Regions from separate parts of the Rhizobium sp. BK176 genome, predicted to be linked through region 3. Evidence: predicted binding sites of a transcription regulator. Region 3 holds the regulator's gene; each other region holds the start of a gene.

Region 1 (4,182 bases), on a different contig from region 3:
GCTCTGCTGCGGTTGCTGCGCGCGGTGCGTCTGGGAATGGGGATCGGCAAAGGTCATGAAACGATGTCCGCTTTCTTGGCAGGAAAAAGGGCGGCCACAAGGGCCGCCCCTCTCGATCTCAAGATCGATCAGCCGCCGATGGCAGCCTTACGAGCGTCGATGATCGCGTTGTAGAAGTCAGGCTTGACCTTGGAGTAGCCCTTGAAGTCGCCGCCTTCGATGGCTGCGAAGCACTTGGCGTCCTTTTCCGGAAGCTTCATGAAGAAGTCCGTGAGCTTGGCCTGCCACTCGGTGCCGAGTTCGTTGCGAACGACGAGCGGGCCGTTCGGGATCAGCGGCGAGCGCCATACTTCAACGAGCTTGTTCGGATCAACGGTGCCCTTGTCGACAGCCTTGCGGAAGGTGCCGGAGGTGTAGCCGTCCTTGAAGTCGCCGATGCCCGAGCTATCGTCAACAGCAACGTCGACCTTGCCGTCATAGGCAGCGAGAAGGTTGTTCTCGTGGCCGCCGTTGAACTGCGTCGAAGCGAAGTACTTGTCGTTCGGAACGCCGGTGTCCTTCGGGATCTGCGTCAGCGGGATCAGGTAACCAGACGTGGAGTCCGGATCGGCGTAGCCGAGCTTCTTGCCCTTGGCGTCCTTGATGTCCTTGATGCCGGCCGACTTCAGAGCGAGACCGATCGAGTAGTAGCCGGTCGAGCCGTCTTCCTGCTGCGTCGTCAGGATCGGGGTTACAGCCTTCGGATCCTTGATGTGGACGGCTGCGTAACCGGAAGCACCGAGTTCTGCGAAGTCGAGCGTGCCGCCGAGGAGACCCTGGATAACGCCGTCATAGTCGGCAGCCGGGAAGAGCGAAACCTTCTCGAAGCCGAACTCCTGCTTCAGGTGGTCGGCAAGGCAGGCGTAGTTGCGAAGACGGTCGGCTTCGTTTTCGCCGCCGAGGATACCGACGCGGAATTCCTTGAGGTCGGCAGCATGCGAAACGCCAGCGAGCGCAAACAGCGCCGTGGCGGCAAAAAGTGCTTTCTTCAACATGGTTCTCTCCTGATTGACCGGGGTCTCCGGCAATTCTGTTTAAGAAGAAGTGTGCCCATAACGCAGGCTTACGATCGAGGCCGCCCCTCTCAGAGACCGGCCAGCGCCAGCGGTTGCAAGCCGGCGGATTGTTGCGCGGCTGCGGCCGCGGGAATGTTGATCGAGGTCGACGTCATCGTTTCGTCGATGCCGGCGCCGTTCTTGTCGGTGCCGTAGATCTGCTTGACGGCTTCCGCCGTCAGTTCGGACGGCTTGCCATCGAAGACGACGCGACCGGCCGACATGCCGACGATGCGCTCGCAGTAATTGCGCGCGGTGTCGAGCGTATGCAGGTTGGTGACGACGGTGATGCCTTCACGCTCGTTGATGTCGCGGAGTGCATCCATGACGATCTTGGCGTTCAGCGGATCGAGCGAGGCGATCGGCTCATCGGCGAGCAGCATCTTCGGGTTCTGCATCAGGGCGCGGGCAATGGCGACGCGCTGCTGCTGGCCACCCGACAAGGTGCCGGCCATCTGCAGCGCCGTCTGCTCGATGCCAAGACGCTCGAGGGCGGCAATGGCGTGAATGCGCTCTTCGCGGCTGAAGACGCCGAGCAGGCTCATTGTCGTCGAGCGGTGGTTGAGGCGGCCGAGCATGACGTTCGTCAGCACGTCGAGACGCGGCACGAGATTGAACTGCTGGAAGATCATCGCACAGTCGCGCTGCCAATTGCGCAGTGCATGGCCACGCAGACGCGAGACTTCGACGCCTGCGAAATGGATCGAGCCTGACGTCGGCTCCTGCAGGCGGTTGATCATACGCAGCAGCGTGGACTTGCCCGCGCCCGAGCGGCCGATGATGCCGACCATCTGTCCCTGAGGAATATCGAGCGTCACGGAATCGACGGCAGTCTTGGTTCCGAAACGGCGGGTGACATTCTTCAGTTCGAACATCATGCTCTTCCTCATAGTCCAGGTGCGATATGGGGCAGTGCATTAGTCCCGGTTCATGAAGCTCCAATGTCAGTTTTGTGTAAGGACTGTCATAATCGAGGCTTTGGTGGATAACGAAACCCGCCGGCTTGCCTGCAGACAAGGGCCTGCTGGTCGGCGTCTCGCCTCGCGATTTCAACCCCCGGCCTGTCGCCGTTGACGGTTGACCGGACCGCCAGTCGATGGCAGGCAATCCGGGACCCGACGATAGTGGAGCAAAGCGATGGATCAGACACTCTTCAAAAGCCTGTGCAAAGGCGGCAAGTTCAAAGAGGCACTCGCTCTCGCCACCCGCGGACACGAGGACGAGAAGTTCACGCCCAGCCGCTTCTCGATGGACAAGAAGACCGGACTGCCGATCTTCTACCGCGGCAACAAGCGCGTCGAGCCCGATGAGAACGGTGAATGGCAGCTGGCGAAGAACCCGTGGGCGTGAGGGCCGAAGCCAACAGTTGATCGCGGCAAGTTACGCGCCGGCAGCCCCTACCGGAAACCGCACCGCCGCGGCCGGACCAGCCTGAGTCAACCGTTCACCGGGTACCTTTGCCACGCAACGACAGGCGGCCGCGCTCGGCAAGCTCATCCGCGCGCTCGTTGCCGGCAAGGCCCGAATGGCCCTTGCACCAGGCGATGGTCAGCAGGCGATTGCGAGACAGCTGGCCGTCGATCGCTTTCCAGAGATCCGGATTTGCGATGGTTCGGCTCCGGGCCTTCGCGTTGGCACTTATCTTCTTCCAGCCGTTGTTCTTCCAGATGTGGCGCCACTGATTGCAGCCTTTGACGGCGTAAGCCGAGTCGGACCATACGACAGCAGCTTCCTCCGTGGCGTTGGCGTTGATCCAGGTCACGGCTTCGAGCAGCGCGATCAGTTCCGTCGTATTGTTGGCGGTATCCTTGACGCCGCCAAAACCGCAGGCGACTTCCGCATCGTCGCGATGGACCACGAACGCCCAGCCACCCTCGCTTGAAACAGGTTCGTAGCAACCGTCCGCGAAGACGTAGAGTTCTTGCCCGGCAGCGACATTTTCAGGGAGGAGGACAGTGTCGGGGTGGTCGGTCATTTGCGCCTTGTGGATATCCATCCGCGAAGGACGGATCGCGGAGGCTCGGTCTTACGCCGAGCCGTCCGGAAAGCCAGACCTATTCGGCAGCAGCCAGAAACACCGCGTTCTCTGACGAAGATGCAAGGGCGCGAACCCTGGCTTCCGTCCTGGCGATCAGCCGATAGAACTCGTCTGTCGCTTCGACATCGAGCTGGATGACGGCATTTACGTCGTCCGGGGTATCGCAGACGCAGGCGACCGCCGATATCGGACAGATGCCACCCGGATACCGCTTGCCGGTTCCCGTGTAGGCGCGACGACCCCACTGTTCCGAATAGACCGTTTCCTCACGCTCAAGCTGCAGGATCGTGCCCTTGCAGGCCGTCACGATCGCAGCCTTGCCGTAAGCGAACCAATGATAGTTCAGCTTGCGCAGAATATATTTGCCAGTGATATCTTCGCCGGCCAATTCCGCCGGATCTTCAATCATTCTGATCATGATGACTTCCTCAAGATCAGCCTAATATCCATGAAGTACGTTTATCAGACAAGTCGGAAAAGGTTAGCTTTTGTAAAGACTTAGTCACAATGTATTTCCGATTCTTACAGGAATTGGCATTCGCGCAAGCTCATCCACGGCCAAACGGGTGGTATCCTTGCGGCAAACAGGGGTCGCCTCCGGCTCTTCCCTAGCAGAGACAGACGCGACTATTGTGACAACGGGGTGCGCCGATGCTTCGTCGGCTGCAAGTTTTAGCGCCCGGGCGAGCCGCGAATAGCGGTGATCGGCCGGCCGCTTTTGGGCGGCCAAGCTCCGGGGCGCCCGATCATGCTTCGTAGCGGGCGAGGAAATCTTCGGCGCTCAGCGCGCGGAAATCGGCCAGGGCAACGCGCAGGCGATCGTGCTCCCAGTCCCACCAGGCGAGCTTGTCCATCCGTTCGCCGACCTCTTTCGGGAAGCGTTCGCGGATCAGCTTGGCCGGGACGCCGCCGACGATGGTGTAGGGCGCGACATCCTTGGAGACGACGGCACCGGCGCCAATGACGGCGCCATTGCCGACCGTGACGCCGGGCAGGACGGTGGCGCCGTGACCGATCCAGACGTCGTGGCCAATGACGACGCGGTTAGAG
Region 2 (4,182 bases), on a different contig from region 3:
GTATGCGGAAACTCGATAGGGTCTTCAATTCGCTGTGCGCCGACGAAACTCCTGAACGCCACGACACCGAGCTTGGGATCATGGTCGAACAAATCCGTGAGCCTTGTCGTGAAATCCGCGGGAACTTCCAGCAGCGCGTCGTCGTCGAGGAACAGCAGGACATCGCCAGTCGCGACCGAGATACCTTTGTTGCGCCCTGCCGCGACGCCCATGTTGTAGCGTTCGTCGACGAGCACGGCGTCCTCGAATCTATCGATCATCGTACGTCGGTTCTTGCCGTCCGCGTTGTTGTCAACGAGGACCAGCTGAAAACCGGAGGTGCCAAGAGCGGAAGAAATGCGTTCAAGCGTGTCGAGCAGCGCATCGTCGCGCCGGAATGTCAGGACCACGATCGAAAGGCTGGTCCGGTAGGCATCTACGTCGCGATGTTCCATGGAGTACAAACTCAAAAATAAAGACTTCGTACACCATGGTTCGCCGACTTGAACTATCAGTCAAGAAGCGGGGTCTTCAAATACTTCAAGATTTAAGAAGAGCTTTCGCGTAAAGCCAGTCCGGAAACGCAGCGATCGTTTTCTTGTATCCAGCTGTGCGATAGGCCCGGCAAATGTCGCCAGAAAAGCGGTAGACGGGTGCTGACGACTTCAGGAACGTCCTGTCGAAGAATTTGGAAACACAGAAAAACGGAGTGCCGTTTGCCTGCGTGATGAAGTCCGACAATTTCTGGCTATCGCTGCTTTTCACGTAGATGGGCATGTCGCCGACCAACGCCTGCGGGTATCCGGGTTCGAAGGCGAAGCTGGTGTCATCCTTGCCGACCGTCTCGAACACGCTGATCGGCAGCACGCCCTCCCTGACGAAGAACGAGGTCAGCTGCGGCTTGTGATCTCCGTACACCAACAGGACTGCATTCGGGTCCCTGCGATAGACCTGATCGACGAACTCGGCCATCCGGGAAATCGAAAGGCGCAACCTTTCTGCGTATTCGGATTCTCCGAGGTCGCCGCGCCTCTCATAACTGCCGTGCGTATAGACCGTCGTCAGATGCATGAACAAGGGTGTCCTTGGAAACTCGTCCATCTCCTTGAGCGCCGCGTCATAGAGATACTCGTCGTCTGCCCAACCCGATGGCGGGGTCGGCGTCATGTCCTCAATCCCTAGAAATTCGTCATATCCGAACTTAGGAGCAACGATATCGCGGTTCCAGAAGCGTTTGGTGTGGTTGTGCATGGCGACTGTGCGGTACCCCTCCTTGTCGAGGTAGCGAGGCAAGACGTGGGCCGTGTCCGAGATTACGGGCGCGTATTCCTGGTAGATGATGCCGGTCAGCGCCTCGCCGTTCGCAGGCAGTCCCGTCGTCATTTCGAAGGCGGCATTCACGGTGCCGCCGCCATAGGCAGGCGAAACCCCGCGTAGAGGCACGAGACCTCTGTCGGTCAGTGGGGAGAACACGTCTTTAAAGTGACGGTCGTCGTTCCAGCAAGCCTCGCAAAGGATCATGATCACCGTCTTCGGACGCTGGAAATCAGTCCTGGCAGGTTTGACGAGGCTGTTGAACTCGATTGTCTCAGCCGCGGTCGGCTCCTCCGGCATATGACGAACGCTGGTCTGGATCAGGTGAATGCCGAGGCCGTTCAACTTCACGTTTTCGGGCCAGTCGTAGGACAGGTAGGCCATCCCGAGCTCGGCGAAAACATCAGAGCCAAAGGTCGAAAGGTCGTCCACGACGGAACGGCCGCTGGCGACACCTGCCAGGAAAACGAGAGACAGCGCCGCGATCGGAATACGCCTGCGTGAAAGCCTGCCGCGAAGCCCTGGGTATTCGTAGCGGTGAAATAGGACACTTCCAATTGCGAAAACACCCATGGCCGCGACGATTTGATAGACGTTCGTGTAGTGAGAGACGATCGAGATGTTCGCCGTCCCCGAAATGTCGGTAAACGAGAGCGGATCGCCCGTCAGTCCGAATTTTACGTGGTTGGCATAGGACAGAACACATGTAGCGGCAACCGTCACGGCGGCGGAGGCATACCTGGATAGGAAAAGGCGAAAGATCGCGTAGGCCGCGATGACCGGAAGCGGCGAAGCGACGATTGCCCAGAACCGATAGATGCCAGCGCCAGGATACTTGAAATAGAAGAGGACGAAGAGCTTTTCGCACAGGAAGAAGGCCATGGTGACGCAGGCAATAACGGCAAGCTCGGCTCCGACCTTTCGGAAGGCGCAATCCGCTGATTTTCTATTCATTAAAATATTCCGGCGAACGATGTTGTCTTGAAATTGTCGCCCATTCCGACAGCCAGTCAACGCTCTTTGGGGTCTTGTTTTTGAGTTCCAGTTGCACCAGCCTCGTACTGAATTATCACGGGCGGGACTTCGATGGCCGACACGGGCAAAACAGAGCGACTTGGGTTTCTTGACGGGCTGCGTGGCTGGGGTGCCATCCTCGTTTTCGTCTATCACTTGGTCTACCGCTTCCTCGCGAAAGATCAGCCATGGCTTGCTCCCGACTCGATCAAACTCCTGATGGACGGACAGTTCGCTGTTTTCGTCTTCTTCGTGATCTCCGGATATGCGCTCAGCCACGCCAATCTCGACCCTGCGCGCAGAGACCTGCAGATGGCAGCTACGTCGAGGTACTTCCGGCTGGCGATCCCGATTCTCGTCACGACCTTCATCGGCTACCTGCTCCTGAAGGCGGGCTTGCTGATCAGCGCCGACGTCAGCAGGGAGACCGGTGTGTCGGGAGATTGGCTCGGGACATTCTACACGTTCCCGGCTTCGGGGTACGACTTCGTGAAATTCTCGCTGTTCAACTCGTTTTTCTATTACTACTCGCGGGAAAGCTACAACTCTTCGCTCTGGACGATCTCGTATGAATTCCTCGGATCGATGATCGTTTACGGATACCTGGCGGTGTTTAGATCGCACGGTCGGGGCCAATGGATCATCGCGGTCGCAGCTTTCCTCGTCTGCATCAAGGTCGCCCCGATCTACGCCTGCTTCTTCGGTGGGTATCTGGCGGCGGAGGCACGTTATTCGATCGCTATCCGGGCCGATTGGAAATGGGTTGTCGAGCTTCTTGCCTTGCTGACCTTCTACTCGATCGGGGTTGTCATGACCTTCGCCAGACCCGGAAACGAGGATTTTGGCGCGCTCGCGCTCCTTGCGACGTCGTTGGTCTTCGCTGTCACGTTCTCGAGGTACCTGCGCAGCTTCTTCTCGAACCGCCTCTCTTCCTTCCTCGGCAGAGTGTCGTTCCCGCTTTATCTGTTCCACATCTTCGTCATCTGCTCGTGGTCGTCCTATCTGTTCGTCTGGCTCCCGACAACTGGACTTGCCGTTCCGGCGCAAATGGCGATCAACATCGTTTCGACAGCGGCGATCTGCCTTGTCTGCGCAACGGCGTTGTTGCCAGTCGAAAAATTCAGCGTCCGATATTCCAAGAAGATCGCCGCGCTGATCCTCCGCCGTACTTAAAAATAAAGAACTCGCCGACCACGTTGACACTCCGGCGAGTTCAACAATACGCTTTTACTGGCAATAAATTCAGGACTTCAGAATGGCGATATCGGCTTCCTACGACCGGCCTACGGACCAACGACGGGCCTCATCGGAACCGATTGGCACGGCTATTCACCGCAGGGCGCTATCGGTCCTGTCTAGCGACAGTCTCTGGGATCGTCTAGCTGGCGACATTGGGCCAATCCTTTGCCATTTCGCGCTGTCGGTTGTCGAGAAAACGAAGGGCCAGGACAGGGTTTGGTTCATGGCGCGCGACGGATACATTCCGATGCGCCTCTACGACCTGCTTGCTGCTCCGACATCGCCGAAGTCGGGTTATCTCCATGTGTCGCGCAAATCTCTCATGTCAGCTTCGAGCCGATCATACGGCATGCGCGAAGCCTACCTTGCGCAATGGAACGGCGGAGACGACCGGCTCGGCACGTTGCTGACACCACTGTCGTCGCCAGCGTCCGAGCTGGAGGAGCTGGTTCGGCACCACGGGTTCTCGTCATTGGCGGAAAACGTAGATTATCGCACCGACCCCCGTTTCCACGCCCTCGTCGCGGACAGTTGGGTGCGCGCGCGGATGGAGAGCCTGAACAAAAGAGCGGTTGCAGGACTCCACGAATACCTCGAAAAGTCAGGCTTTCTCGCCGACGCCAATGTGGCGGTCGT
Region 3 (4,182 bases):
GGATGAACGACACGATCGATGGTTGCCGCGTTACCGGCAAGATCACGCTCGATGGTGACGATATCTACGATCCGGATATCGATGTCGTGGAGCTCCGCGCTCGCGTCGGCATGGTGTTCCAGAAGCCGAACCCGTTCCCGAAGACGATCTATGAGAACGTCGCCTACGGCCCGCGCATCCATGGTCTTGCCAAGTCGAAGGCCGACATGGACCAGATCGTCGAGGTCAGCCTGCAGCGCGCCGGTCTGTGGAACGAGGTGAAAGATCGCGTTCATGAAGCCGGCACCGGCCTTTCCGGTGGTCAGCAGCAGCGTCTCTGCATCGCCCGCGCCGTTGCCGTCAGCCCGGAAGTGATCCTGATGGACGAGCCATGCTCGGCTCTCGATCCGATCGCCACGGCAAAGGTCGAGGAATTGATCCACGAGCTTCGCGAAAATTACACGATCGTCATCGTGACGCACTCGATGCAGCAGGCCGCCCGCGTTTCGCAGCGCACGGCCATGTTCCACCTCGGCAATCTCGTCGAGGAGAACGACACCGACAAGATGTTCACCAACCCGGACGACCCGCGCACCCAGGACTACATCATGGGTCGCTTCGGTTGATCGCCGACGACGGTAACACTCACGACATTCAAGGATGATCCCTATGGCATCGACACATATCTTTTCTGCGTATGACGATGATTTGAAGTTTCTGACGCGCCGTATCTCGGAAATGGGCGGCCTGGCCGAGCAGATGGTTTCGGATGCGGTTCGCGCCCTTGTCAACGGCGACACGGCCCTGGCCCAGAAGGTCATCTCCGACGACGTGATCCTCGATCACGCCGAACGCGAGGTTGGTGACAAGGCGATCGTTACCATCGCCCGTCGCCAGCCCATGGCCGCCGACCTTCGCGAGATCATGGGTTCGATCCGCATCGCCGCTGACCTTGAGCGCGTCGGCGATCTTGGCAAGAACACCGCCAAGCGCGTTATCGCCGTGCAGAGCGCCGGCGTCCCGCGCAAGCTTGCCCGCGGCCTTGAGCACCTCTCCGAACTGGCGCTCGTCCAGCTCAAGGAAGTCCTCGATGTCTATACGAGCCGCGCTGCCGACAAGGCAAAGTCGATCCGTGAGCGCGACGAGGAAATCGACGCGATGTACACCTCGCTGTTCCGCGAGATGCTCACCTACATGATGGAAGATCCGCGCAACATCACCAGCTGCACACATCTTCTGTTCTGCGCCAAGAACATCGAGCGTATCGGCGACCACGCCACCAACATTGCCGAGACAATCTACTACATGGCCACCGGTGCTCAGCCGGAAGGCGAACGTCCGAAGGACGATACCGCCAACACCGTCGGCGCTGTCACCGAATAATCCTTCCGCGACCGCGCCCCCAGGAGACCGAAACGAATGATTCCAAAAGTAGCAGTCGTTGAAGACGAGGAAGCACTGAGCGTGCTTCTCCGTTATAACCTTGAGGCTGAAGGTTTCGAGGTCGATACCATCCTGCGCGGCGACGAGGCCGAGATCCGGTTGCAGGAACGGACCCCGGACATCCTGATCCTCGATTGGATGCTGCCTGGCGTATCCGGCATCGAACTCTGCCGCCGCCTGCGTATGCGGCCGGAGACCGAGCGCCTGCCGATCATCATGCTGACGGCCCGCGGCGAGGAAAGCGAACGCGTTCGCGGCCTCTCCACCGGTGCCGACGATTACGTCGTCAAGCCGTTTTCGACGCCGGAGCTCGTTGCTCGCGTCAAGGCGATGCTTCGCCGCGCCAAACCGGAAGTGCTCTCCACGCTCCTGAAGTGCGGCGATATCGAGCTCGACCGCGAGACGCATCGCGTTCATCGCAAGAGCCGCGAAGTTCGCCTTGGTCCGACCGAGTTCCGGCTCCTCGAATTCCTCATGGCGTCCCCTGGCCGCGTCTTCTCGCGCTCGCAATTGCTCGATGGCGTCTGGGGTCATGACATCTATGTCGACGAACGCACCGTCGACGTCCATGTTGGTCGTCTGCGCAAGGCGCTGAACTTCTCCAACATGCAGGACGTCATCCGCACCGTTCGCGGCGCCGGATATTCAATGGAAGCCTAGGCTTTCCCCGGAAAGCCTGCGCGACTTTCATAAAATTTCACAAATGAAAAACGGGCCCGCGAGGGCCCGTTTTCTTTGGTCCTTATCCGGCTTCCGGGTCAAGCGACCCGGTTGGCGGCCTTACGGCGCTCGTTTACCGGCTGATAGGCCATGCGTTGATGGTACGTGCAATATGGGGAGTTGTCCGGGGACTCGCAGCCGCAGAAGTGGAAGTCGTCCTTCAGCGGATCGCCGACCGGCCACTTGCAGGTGCGTTCGGTCAGCTCCGTCAGGCCCAGGCGACGCGAAATCGGAACGACCACGTTTGCGGCCGGACGATAACGGACTTCCTCGATCGCATCGATCTCGATTTCTTCCTTGAGCATCGTCGCGCCCTGCTGGCGAGTGACGGTGCGCGTGGCGACGCGAGATGCATAGTTCGGAGCGCGCGGTGCGGATGTCGTGCGCTTGGGTGTCCGGACGGTCGTCGTCGAGCCTCCGGCCTTGGCACGGCCGGGCAAACTCAAACGGTGGACTTTGCCGATGACGGCATTACGGCTTACACCGCCAAGTTGTGCTGCAATCTGGCTGGCGCTCAGGCCTTCGGACCAAAGCTTCTTCAGTTTTTCAACGCGCTCGTCTGTCCAGTTCATGCCCCTGTCTCCGCCTTATTAGCGTTGGTGTAGGCAGAATCCTTCACCGTTGCCCCGGACGTATCCGAGGCAAGAAACGCTTGCTCGATTTTGGTGACTAGTTCCGCCGCATGCAGTCTAGTAATTGAGTTTTAACCTAGTGTGAGGCTGACTCCGTGACAAGAGTCGGTTGAATCCCGGCGAATCGAATTTGGAGTTTTCCCCAACTTGCTGGACGGCAGAGTCATTTCTGCAACATTAGTTGTTGATAGGTCGGACGCCTCGGGATGGCAGCTTGACGCATGCAGCAAAAGCTCAGTTTTGTTGACATTGCAGTGCGAAAAGTAAATAGTGCTGCTCGCCGCCGAAAGGCGGCATTTTTAATTTTCAGGCCCGCCTTCCTTAGCCGGAGTCCGGCCGCTGATGATCAATGACAGGAGATCGCGCTATGGCTGAAGCCGCGCTTTACGATACCTACTCTCGTGCCCCCTTGCGGTTCGAGCGAGGCGAGGGCGTGTGGCTGATCAGCGAAACGGGCGAGCGATATCTTGACTTCGGTGCGGGCGTGGCCGTCACCTCCGTTGGCCATGGTCATCCGCATGTCGTCGGCGCCCTGAAGGAGCAGGCCGACAAGGTTTGGCACCTTTCCAACATTTATGAGATTCCGGGCCAGGAAACGCTCGCGAAGCGTCTGACCGATGCGACGTTCGCCGATAAGGTATTCTTCACGAACTCCGGCGCGGAAGCTTTGGAATGCGCGATCAAGACTGCGCGTCGCTATCAGTATTCCAAGGGCCACCCCGAGCGGTTCCATATCATCACCTTTGAAGGCGCCTTTCATGGACGAACGCTGGCGACCATCGCCGCTGGCGGCCAGGAGAAATATCTCGAAGGCTTCGGTCCCAAGGCGCCCGGTTTCGATCAGGTTCCCTTCGGCGATCTCGACGCCGTTCGTGCCGCCATCACGAGCGAAACAGCCGCGATCCTTATCGAGCCCATTCAGGGGGAAGGCGGCGTCCGGCCGGCGACCAACGAGTTCCTGAAGGCGCTCCGCGCAATCTGTGACGAGAACGGCCTCCTGCTAATCTACGACGAAGTGCAAACGGGTGTAGGACGTACCGGCAAGCTCTTTGCGCACGAGTGGTCTGGCGCCACGCCTGATATCATGGCGGTCGCCAAGGGCATTGGCGGCGGCTTCCCGCTCGGAGCCTGCCTCGCGACGGCAGAAGCCGCATCTGGGATGAAGGCCGGCACGCACGGCTCCACCTATGGCGGCAACCCGCTGGCTATGGCTGTCGGAAGTGCCGTGCTCGACGTGGTTCTCGCGGACGGCTTCCTGCAGCAGGTGCGCGACGTCTCGCTGGTCTTCCGCCAGGGGCTGGCCTCGCTCAAGGATCGCTATCCTGATATTATCGAGGATATCAGGGGCGAGGGACTGCTGCTCGGCGTCAAGGCCGCCGTACCATCCTCGGAACTGCTGCAGGCGATC

The links. Region 3 encodes PhoB, which activates phosphate uptake and scavenging genes when phosphate is short. Its sites were predicted from a motif close to TGTCATNNANCTGTCAT; they were not measured.
Region 1: a site for PhoB is predicted at 2,025-2,041, ahead of phnC (phosphonate ABC transporter ATP-binding protein). Genes of this name have one in related genera too.
Region 2: a site for PhoB is predicted at 2,271-2,287, ahead of FHT76_RS08005 (LTA synthase family protein). Genes of this name have one in related genera too.

Annotation. Positions count from the first base shown of each region.
Region 1 covers NZ_JANUBV010000008.1:267,072-271,253, reverse strand. The annotation lists gene phnE (phosphonate ABC transporter, permease protein PhnE) at 1-57, opposite strand, end outside; gene phnD (phosphonate ABC transporter substrate-binding protein) at 129-1,034, opposite strand; gene phnC (phosphonate ABC transporter ATP-binding protein) at 1,124-1,969, opposite strand; gene FHT76_RS23725 (hypothetical protein) at 2,232-2,444, shown strand; gene FHT76_RS23720 (ribonuclease H) at 2,539-3,069, opposite strand; gene FHT76_RS23715 (hypothetical protein) at 3,149-3,550, opposite strand; gene FHT76_RS23710 (DapH/DapD/GlmU-related protein) at 3,879-4,182, opposite strand, start outside.
Region 2 covers NZ_JANUBV010000001.1:1,466,252-1,470,433, reverse strand. The annotation lists gene FHT76_RS08010 (glycosyltransferase family 2 protein) at 1-434, opposite strand, end outside; gene FHT76_RS08005 (LTA synthase family protein) at 520-2,247, opposite strand; gene FHT76_RS08000 (acyltransferase) at 2,380-3,480, shown strand; gene FHT76_RS07995 (hypothetical protein) at 3,563-4,182, shown strand, end outside.
Region 3 covers NZ_JANUBV010000004.1:247,472-251,653, forward strand. The annotation lists gene pstB (phosphate ABC transporter ATP-binding protein PstB) at 1-605, shown strand, start outside; gene phoU (phosphate signaling complex protein PhoU) at 649-1,362, shown strand; gene phoB (phosphate regulon transcriptional regulator PhoB) at 1,399-2,082, shown strand; gene FHT76_RS16620 (GcrA family cell cycle regulator) at 2,181-2,714, opposite strand; gene FHT76_RS16625 (aspartate aminotransferase family protein) at 3,142-4,182, shown strand, end outside.